One region of the Streptomyces sp. NPDC005706 genome, then DNA from elsewhere that is predicted to be linked to it. Evidence: riboswitches for the same ligand, from Rfam matches in the RefSeq annotation. Region 1 holds a riboswitch; each other region holds the start of a gene.
What was found. A riboswitch is a leader RNA that binds a small molecule or an ion and turns the genes downstream of it on or off. The one in region 1 is predicted to bind thiamine pyrophosphate.

Region 2: linked by a shared signal. The riboswitch ahead of thiO (glycine oxidase ThiO) and the one ahead of thiC (phosphomethylpyrimidine synthase ThiC) in region 1 are both predicted to bind thiamine pyrophosphate.
Region 3: linked by a shared signal. The riboswitch ahead of ABZ478_RS29570 (thiamine ABC transporter substrate-binding protein) and the one ahead of thiC (phosphomethylpyrimidine synthase ThiC) in region 1 are both predicted to bind thiamine pyrophosphate.

The regions. Positions count from the first base shown of each region.
Region 1 covers NZ_JBEXYS010000016.1:159,012-162,279, reverse strand. The annotation lists gene ABZ478_RS24820 (SsgA family sporulation/cell division regulator) at 1-98, shown strand, start outside; gene ABZ478_RS24815 (YibE/F family protein) at 196-1,575, opposite strand; TPP riboswitch at 1,647-1,820, shown strand; gene thiC (phosphomethylpyrimidine synthase ThiC) at 1,813-3,268, shown strand, end outside.
Region 2 covers NZ_JBEXYS010000009.1:28,052-31,319, forward strand. The annotation lists gene thiO (glycine oxidase ThiO) at 1-1,098, opposite strand, end outside; TPP riboswitch at 1,096-1,207, opposite strand; gene ABZ478_RS17520 (hypothetical protein) at 1,260-1,610, shown strand; gene ABZ478_RS17525 (FAD-dependent oxidoreductase) at 1,643-2,875, shown strand; gene ABZ478_RS17530 (Rv2175c family DNA-binding protein) at 2,942-3,268, shown strand, end outside.
Region 3 covers NZ_JBEXYS010000025.1:47,043-50,310, reverse strand. The annotation lists gene rlmN (23S rRNA (adenine(2503)-C(2))-methyltransferase RlmN) at 215-1,321, shown strand; TPP riboswitch at 1,345-1,452, shown strand; gene ABZ478_RS29570 (thiamine ABC transporter substrate-binding protein) at 1,533-2,618, shown strand; gene ABZ478_RS29565 (iron ABC transporter permease) at 2,666-3,268, shown strand, end outside.

The DNA.
Region 1 (3,268 bases):
TGGTCCCGCTCGGCCAGGAGGGTGCTCTGGCCGACTTCGACGCCCACCTCGACGAGGCTCTGGACCGCATTCTGGCCGAGGAGCAGAGCGCCGGCTGAGGGACCGCGGCAGTGGGGCGCCGGACGCTGACGCACTGCCGCCCGGGCCTCCGCAGGAACGCTTCTTCGGCGGTGTCCCGGCCCTGACGCCCCATGCTCAGCGCTTGCGCCGCCGCCCCCTGCCGCCTCGCGCCGGAACGGGATGCGCACCGGAGCCACCGGCACCGGCCGGCCCGGGGCGGTCGGCCGACACCACCAGGGCGGCGAGGGCAGTGGTGACCGGAACCGAGGCGACCAGCCCGATCGAGCCCACCAGCGTGCGCACGATCTCCTCGGCCACCAGCTCGCTGTTGGCCACCGCGCCCACGCTGCTCTGCGCGATCGAGAACAGCAGGAGCAGCGGCAGGGCGGCACCGGCGTAGGCGAGCACAAGCGTGTTGACGACCGAGGCGATGTGGTCGCGGCCGATCCGGATGCCCGCCCGGTACAGGTCGCGCCAGCCCATCGCCGGATTCGCCTCGTGCAGCTCCCAGACCGCCGACGTCTGGGTCACCGTCACATCGTCCAGGACACCCAGCGAACCGATGATGACTCCGGCCAGCAGCAGACCGCTCATGTCTATCGACGGAAACAGACCGTGGATCAGACCGGTGCTGTCGTCCGTGTTGCCGGTCAACGCGGCCCAGTCGATGAACCCGGAGCCGAGAACGCCGATCAGCAGCAGGGAGGCCAGGGTGCCGAGCACCGCGACCGATGTACGCGCTGAAAGGCCATGGCACATGTAGAGCGCGATGAGCATGATCGCGCTAGCCCCGACGACGGCCACGAGCAGCGGATTCGAGCCCTGAAGGATCGCGGGCAGGATGAAGAACGTCAGCACCAGGAAGCTCACGGCCAGCGCGACCAGGGCCATGACCCCGCGCATCCGTCCCACCACGACGACGGCGAGCGCGAAGATGCCCGCGAGCAGCGCCATGGGGAACTTCCGGTTCACATCGGTCACGGAGTACTGCAGGTCCTTGGGCGCCGAGGGCTCGTAGGCGACCACGACCTTCTCGCCCTGGTGCAACTGCCGTGACTGGTCCGGCTGCACGATCTCGGTGAAGGTCCGGCCCTCGTCCTTGCCGGTGTCGACCCGGATCGTCGCCTTCCTGCAGGTGCCCTTCGCCTCGTTCTGTGCCGAGCCGTCACCTGGAGCGGAGGTGCCGCCCGCCGCCGTACCGCCCGATGCGTTGACCGACTTGCAGCTCAGCTCGACCACCTGGGTGACCGTGGCCTGCTGTGTCTGCCGGTCGAAGCCGACACCGGTGCGCTCGTGCGACGGAGCTCCTCCGGGCCACAGAATCATCAGGCCGACCACGACGGCGGCGGTGAACGGGACGAGGATCGCCGCGATGACCTTGCGCAGGTGCTTCGAAACGGGCGCGGCGGGCCCATGGCTGTGACCGTGTGAGTGGCCATGACCATGGCCTGGTTCGGAGCCCCCTTGACGCGGCGGCTCGGAGGGCGGGTAGGGGTGCTGTTCCGTCGTGGTCACCGCCCGATCATCGCAAGAACGAAGGGGGCCCTCTGTTCACCGCGCCCGAACTGACGCTAGCGTGGAGGCACCTTTGCACACGCGGGAGCTCGGAGCACCGGGCTGAGAGGGCGCTGACCTCCGTATACGCGATGTTTCACGTGGAACGTCATTTCCCGGGAGACATCCGAAGTCGGAAACCGCTGCGTCGACCGCCGAACCTGTTACCGGGTAATGCCGGCGTAGGGAGTAGGTCTCATGACCAACAAGGACGCACGCACGCCTGCCTCCGCTCAGGACGAGAAGTCCCAGGAGGCCGGAAAGTCCATCGGCTGGCACAAGGCGTACGTCGAGGGTTCACGCCCCGACCTCTGTGTGCCGGTCCGTCAAGTGCACCTCACCAACGGGCAGTCGGTCACGCTGTACGACACATCGGGCCCGTACACCGATCCACTCGTCGACACCGATGTCCGCCGAGGGCTGTCGGCGCTGAGGGAGAACTGGATCATCGCCCGCGGTGACACCGAGGAGTACGCGGGCCGCCCCGTCCGACCAGAGGACGACGGGATCAAGCACACCTCGCCGCGTGGCGGGCTGCGCAACCTGGACGCGGTGTTCCCCGGGCGCCCGCGTCAGCCGCGCCGCGGCCGTGAGGGTCAGGCGGTCACCCAGCTCGCGTACGCGCGCAGGGGTGAGGTCACGCCCGAGATGGAGTACGTGGCCATCCGGGAGAACGTCTCTCCCGAGGTGGTCCGTGAGGAGATCGCGGCGGGCCGCGCGGTATTGCCGGCCAACGTGAACCACCCGGAGATCGAGCCGATGATCATCGGTAAGGGCTTCCTGGTGAAGGTCAACGCCAACATCGGCAACTCCGCGGTCACCTCCTCGATCGAGGAGGAGGTCGAGAAGATGACCTGGGCGACCCGCTGGGGCGCCGACACGGTCATGGACCTCTCCACCGGCCGCAACATCCACACCACCCGCGAGTGGGTGCTGCGCAACTCCCCCGTGCCCATCGGCACCGTCCCGCTCTACCAGGCGCTGGAAAAGGTCGACGGCAGGGCCGAGGAACTGACCTGGGAGATCTACAAGGACACCGTGATCGAGCAGGCCGAGCAGGGCGTGGACTACATGACCGTCCACGCCGGCGTGCGCCTGCCGTATGTGCCGCTCACCGCCAACCGCAAGACCGGCATCGTCTCGCGGGGCGGCTCGATCATGGCCGCGTGGTGCCTGGCGCACCACAAGGAGTCGTTCCTGTACGAGAACTTCGAGGAGCTCTGCGAGATCCTCGCCGCCTACGACGTCACGTACTCGCTGGGCGACGGTCTGAGGCCGGGCTCGATCGCGGACGCCAACGACGAGGCGCAGTTCGCGGAGTTGCGCACGCTCGGGGAACTCAACCGGATCGCCAGGCGTTTCAACGTACAGACCATGATCGAGGGCCCGGGCCACGTCCCGATGCACAAGATCAAGGAGAACATCGACCTTCAGCAGGAGATCTGCGATGAAGCTCCGTTCTATACGCTCGGCCCGCTGACCACGGACATCGCGCCGGCGTACGACCACATCACCTCCGGTATCGGCGCCGCGATGATCGCCTGGTGGGGCACGGCGATGCTCTGCTACGTCACGCCCAAGGAGCACCTGGGCCTGCCCAACCGTGACGACGTCAAGACCGGGGTCATCACCTACAAGATCGCCGCCCATGCGG
Region 2 (3,268 bases), on a different contig from region 1:
CGGCAGCTCGCCGCCGGTCAGCAGCTCGGCCATGACGTCTCCGGTGACGGGAGTGAGCAGCACGCCGTTGCGGTAGTGCCCGGTGGCCAGCAGCAGCCCGTCGAGCCCGGACGGGCCGAGCAGCGGGGCGTTGTCGGGGGAACCGGGGCGCAGACCGGCCCGGGTCTCGGTCAGGGGCAGCTCGGTGATCCCCGGCACCAGCTCATGGGCGTCGCGCAGCAGCTCGTACACGCCTCCCGCGGTCACCGTGGTGTCCCAGCCCAGCTCCTCGCTGGTCGCGCCGACGACCAGCTCGCCGTTCTCCCGGGGCACCAGGTAGACCTGGCTGCCGCGCACCACCGCCCGCACGGTACGGCTCAGGAACGGCGCGTACCGCCGGGGCACGGTCAGCCGCAGCACCTGCCCCTTCACCGGCCGCACCGGGGGCAGCAGATCGTCCGGGACGCCCGCGAGACGCCCGCTGAGGCTGCCGCCGGCGAGCACCACCCGGCCCGCGCCCAGCCGGGTGCCGTCCGCCGCGGTGACCCCGGCGGCCCGGCCCCCGGCGACGTCGAGCCGCTCGGCCCAGCACCGGTGGAACACCACCCCGGCCCGCTCGCACGCGTCCACCAGGGCGGACGCCAGCCGTCGGGGGTCGATCTGGTGGTCGCCGTCGACCCGCAGCCCGCCCCGCACCCCGGGCGCGAGCATCGGTTCGAGGCGCCGGCACTCCCGCCCCGACAGCCACTCGGAGTCGAGCCCCGAGCGCCGCTGCAGGGCGTGCAGCTCCCGCAGATGGGCGCGGTCGTCCGAGTCGAGCGCCACGGCGAGCGTGCCGCAGCGCCGGTAGCCCAGGTCGTGACCGGTCAGTTCGGTCAGCTCGGCCGCGAAGTCCGGGTAGCGGCGGGCCGATTCCAGGTTGAGGGCGAGCAGTTTCTCCTCGCCGTAGTGCAGTTCGGTGACCGCGGCCAGCATCCCCGCAGCGACCCGCGCGGCTCCGCCGCCGGGCTCGGGGTCCACCACGGCCGTGGTGAGCCCGCGCTGCGCGGCACGCCAGGCCGTGACCAGGCCGATGATCCCGCCCCCGATGACGAGGACGTCGGACGTACGTGACGGCATGGGCGTCCAGCCCCTCCCTTCGCCGGCATGACCCGGATCAGGTTCGTACGGTCGGAGGCCGCCAGCCTCCCTCTCAGCCCGGTGCGTCCGGGCTCCCGCGAGTGCTTGTACGGTGGCCACCCTAGCCCTCGGCCCCCCGACCCCGTAAGGAGCCCCGCCCCATGGCCCGCTCGCTCGACGGACTCTTCCTCGCCCCGGTGGCGGACCAGGCCCCGGGTCAGGTGGGTACGCGCACCCGCTTCGCCTACCACGAGCAAGGCGGCGAGATCTGGGCCGAGTACGCGGGCGGCGACGTGGTGCGCGGCCATCTGGTCGGCACCCGGGAGGGCGACCGGCTGGACTTCCGTTACGTACAGCTCAAGCAGGACGGGACCACCTCCTCGGGGCACTGCGTGTCGACGGTCGTGGAGCTGCCCGACGGGCGGGTGCGGCTGGAGGAGACCTGGGAGTGGGAGTCGCAGGAGGGCGCCGGGACCAGCGTCGTGGAGCAGGTCACCGAGCACGCCCGCTGACTGACGTTCCGTCAGTTGTCTAAGGTGATCGGGTGAGCGAGCAGACAGCACAGCAGGACACGCCGCCGCGGCGGCGCGTGGTGGTCGCCGGCGCGGGCATGGCCGGGGTGCAGACCGCGGTGGCCCTGCGGGAACAGGGCTTCACGGGCACCGTCACCCTGATCGGCGCCGAGCCCCACCAGCCCTACGACCGGCCGCCGCTGTCCAAGGCCGTGCTCCTCGGCACGGCCGAGGGCTCCGCCTTCGACGTGGACTTCGAGTCCCTCGGCATCGAACTCAGGCTCGGCTGCGAGGCGCTGGGTGTGCGCCCCGCCGACCACGAACTGGACACCGAGGCCGGTCCCGTGCCGTACGACGTCCTGGTCCTCGCCACCGGCGCCGAGCCGGTCACACTGCCCGGCACCGAGGGCGTGCCCGGCGTGCACCTGCTGCGCACCCTGGACGACGCCGAGCGGCTGCGGCCGGTGCTGGCCCGGCAGCACGACATCGTGGTCGTCGGCGCGGGCTGGATCGGCGCCGAGTTCGCCACCGCCGCCCGCGAGGCGGGCTGCGCCGTGACCGTCGTGGAGGCCGCCGACCGGCCGCTCGCCGGCGCGCTGCCCGCCGAGGTCGCCGCGCCCATGACCGCCTGGTACGCCGACAGCGGCGCCGAACTGCGCACGGACGCGCGCGTGGAGCGCGTGGAACCGGGTGCGGTGCTGCTCGACGACGGCACCCGGCTGCCCGCGGACGCCGTCGTGGTCGGCATCGGCGCCCGCCCCGCCACCGCCTGGCTGGCCGGCTCCGGCATCGAGCTGGGCCCGCAGGGCGAGATCCTCGCCGACGACCGGCTGCGCGCCTCCGCCGAGGACGTGTACGCCGTCGGCGACTGCGCCTCCTTCCCGTCCGCCCGCTACGGCGCCCGGCTGCTGGTCCACCACTGGGACAACGCCCTGCAGGGGCCGCGCACGGTCGCCGCGAACATCCTCGGCGAGATCCCCGCGGTCTACGACCCGGTGCCGTACTTCTGGTCGGAGCAGTTCGGCCGGTTCGTCCAGTACGCGGGCCACCACGCCGCCGCCGACCGCATGGTGTGGCGCGGCGAGCCGGACGGCCCCGCCTGGTCCGTCTGCTGGCTGCGCGAGGACCGGCTGGTGGCCCTGCTGGCCGTGGGCCGGCCCCGCGACCTGGCCCAGGGCCGGCGGCTGATCGAGACGGGCCGCCGCATGGACCCCGAGGTCCTGGCCGACCCGGCGCGGCCCCTGAAGAGCGCCACCCTCGACTAGGGGGGTGGCCCCCACGCGGACCGGCCTGGCTTCCGACTGTCGGTGACGGATGGCAGGCTAGATCCCGTGACCGAGATTGACGCAAAGATCGATGCACTCGTCCCCGGCTGGCTCACCCTCCCCGACATCGCCGAACGGCTCGATGTCGAGGTGACGCGCGTGCGGCAGCTGGTCAAGGAGGGCCAGCTCATCGCCGTACGCCGAGGTGAGAACCGGGCGCTGCACGTCCCCGCCGCCTTCATCGACGAGGACAAGGTCGTCAAGGGCCTGTCCGGGACCCTGACGCTCCTGCGTGACGACGGCTTCACGGTCGAAGAAATGATCGAGTGGCTCTTCACCCCCGACCCGACCCTGCCCGGCACCCCCGCGCAGGCCCTGAGCGAGAATCGCGGC
Region 3 (3,268 bases), on a different contig from region 1:
GGTGGCTGCACGTAGCGCCATGGACGATCTGCTGCGCGTGAGTGGACCGGAACGAGAGACAGGGGCAGCTCAACCAGGGCGCACGGCCCCACCCGCTGGGCCGTCCCTGGGCCGTCCGAGGCCGCTCAGTGGCGACCGGTGACGCCTACTAATGACAGTCGTAGCGACCGGCAGCCGCAGGTCACCCTTTTGGATCTGCGACACTGGTACAGCCATGCCTAAGCCCGGAGAACTCACTTTCGTCGCCCCCCGCGGAGCCAAGAAGCCGCCGCGGCATCTCGCCGATCTCACGCCCGCCGAGCGCAAGGACGCCGTGGCCGAGATGGGTGAGAAGCCGTTCCGTGCCAAGCAGCTGTCGCAGCACTACTTCGCGCGGTACGCGCACGACCCGGCGGAGTGGACCGACATCCCCGCCGCCGCGCGCGGCAGACTGCGCGAAGCGCTGCTGCCCGAGCTGATGACCGTCGTGCGGCATCTGTCGACCGACGAGGGGACGACCCGCAAGACGCTGTGGCGGCTGTTCGACGGCACGCTCGTGGAATCCGTGCTGATGCGGTACCCGGACCGGGTCACCATGTGCATCAGCTCGCAGGCCGGGTGCGGGATGAACTGCCCGTTCTGCGCGACCGGGCAGGCCGGTCTCGACCGGAACCTGTCCACCGCGGAGATCGTGCACCAGATCGTGGACGGGATGCGGGCGCTGCGGGACGGAGAGGTGCCGGGCGGGCCCGCGCGGCTGTCCAACATCGTCTTCATGGGCATGGGCGAGCCGCTCGCCAACTACAAGCGGGTCGTGGGTGCCGTCCGGGCGCTGACCGACCCCGCTCCCGACGGGCTCGGGCTGTCGCAGCGCGGCATCACCGTGTCGACGGTCGGGCTGGTCCCGGCCATCCACCGGTTCTCCGACGAGGGCTTCAAGTGCCGGCTCGCGATCTCCCTGCACGCGCCCGACGACGAACTGCGCGACACCCTCGTCCCCGTGAACACGCGGTGGAAGGTGCGCGAGGTGCTGGACGCCGGGTTCGAGTACTCCGCGAAGTCCGGGCGCCGGCTGTCCATCGAGTACGCGCTGATCCGGGACATCAACGACCAGGCCTGGCGCGGTGACCGGCTCGGCCGGCTGCTCAGGGGCAAGCCCGTGCACGTCAACCTCATCCCGCTGAACCCGACGCCGGGCTCCAAGTGGACCGCCTCGCGGCCCGAGGACGAGAAGGCGTTCGTGGAGGCCATCGCGGCCCATGGTGTACCGGTCACGATCCGGGACACCCGGGGGCAGGAGATCGACGGGGCCTGTGGTCAGCTCGCGGCGACCGAGCGATAATCTGGCCACGTCAACACATCTGCATATTCCGACAGGGGAGCGCCACAGCGCTGAGAGTGCGGCAACCGGGCCGCAGACCCTCTGAACCTCGCCCAGGTCATTCTGGGTAGGAAGTTCGGTCACCACTCAAGCTGTTGCGCCCTGCCCGGGCTCCCTCGTGGAGCCCGGGCAGGGCCGCGTCTCTTCCTGGCCAACCCCAGGAGGACATCCAGTGCACAACAAGACCCTCGTGGCCGTGGCCGCCGGGCTCGGTCTCGTCGCCCTGCCCGTGCTGACCGGGTGCGGGTCGGGCGACGCCAAGGGCTCCGCCGCGGACTCCGAAACCGTGACCCTCGTCAGCCACGACTCCTGGCTCGTCTCGAAGAGCGTCATGAAGGACTTCGAGAAGAAGTCCGGATACAAGGTCAAGGTCCTCAAGAGCGGCGACGCCGGGCAGGCGGTCAACAAGGCGCTGCTGACCAAGGACAACCCGCAGGGCGACGTCTTCTTCGGCGTCGACAACACGCTGCTCTCCCGCGCCCTGGACAACGGGCTGTTCCAGTCCTACCAGCCGAAGGGGTCCGACCAGGTGCTGCCCCAGTACCGCGTCGACCAGGACAAGCACCGCGTCACGCCCGTCGACACCGGCGACATCTGCGTCAACTACGACAAGGCCTGGTTCAGCGAGCACAGGCTCACCCCGCCGCAGTCCTTCGCCGACCTGGCCAAGCCGGCGTACAAGAACCTCCTCGTCACCGAGAACGCGGCCACCTCCTCGCCGGGCCTCGGCTTCCTGCTGGGCAGCGCCGCCAAGTTCGGTAACGACGACTGGCAGGACTACTGGAAGAAGCTCAAGGCCAACGGCGTCAAGGTCGTCGACGGCTGGGAGCAGGCCTACTACCAGGAGTTCTCCGGGTCGTCGGAGGGCAAGAAGGCCGGCGGCGACCGGCCGCTGGTGGTGTCGTACGCCTCCTCGCCGCCCGCCGAGGTCATCTACGCGAAGAAGCGGCCCAGCACCGCCCCCACCGGGGTGTCCCAGGGCACCTGCTTCCGGCAGACCGAGTACGCGGGCCTGCTGAGCAACGCGAAGAACACCAAGGGAGGCAAGGCGTTCCTGGACTTCCTGCTCACCAAGGAGTTCCAGGAGGACATGCCGCTCAACATGTTCGTCTACCCGGTGCGCGAGGGCGCGGCGGTGCCGCCGGACTTCGCGAAGTACGGGCCGCAGGCCAAGGACCCCGAGACCATGGCCCCCGGCACCATCGCCGCCAACCGTGACAGCTGGGTCAAGTCGTGGACGTCGCTCGTACTGAGGTGACGGCCCGCGAGGGCACCGCGCGCGGGAGCGCGGCGCGGCTGGGGCTGATGGCCCTGCCCGTCGCGTTCTTCGCGGTGTTCTTCGCCTGGCCCGTCGCCGCGATCGTGGCGCGCGGGCTGAAGGCGGACGGCGGCTGGCGGTTCGGGCGGGTGGCGGACGTCGTCACCCAGCCGGACATCGGGCACGTGCTGTGGTTCACCACCTGGCAGGCGCTCGCCTCCACCGCGCTCACCCTGCTGCTCGCGCTGCCCGCCGCCCATGTCTTCGCCCGCTTCGACTTCCCCGGCAGACAACTGCTGCGGGCGGTCGTCACGGTCCCGTTCGTGCTGCCGACCGTCGTCGTGGGCACGGCGTTCCTGGCGCTGGTCGGACGCGGCGGGCTGCTCGACGACCTGTGGGGCGTACGGCTGGACACCACCGTGTGGGCGATCCTGCTGGCGCACGTCTTCTTCAACTACGCGGTCGTCGTACGGACCGTCGGCGGGCTGTGGGCCCAGCTCGACCCCCGGCAGGAGCAGGCCGCGCGGATGCTGGGCGCCTCACCGCTGACGGCGTGGCGGAAGGTCACCCTGCCCGCCCTCGCGCCCGCCGTGGCCGCCGCCGCACTGATGGTCTTCCTGTTCACCTTCACCTCCTTCGGTGTGGTGCAG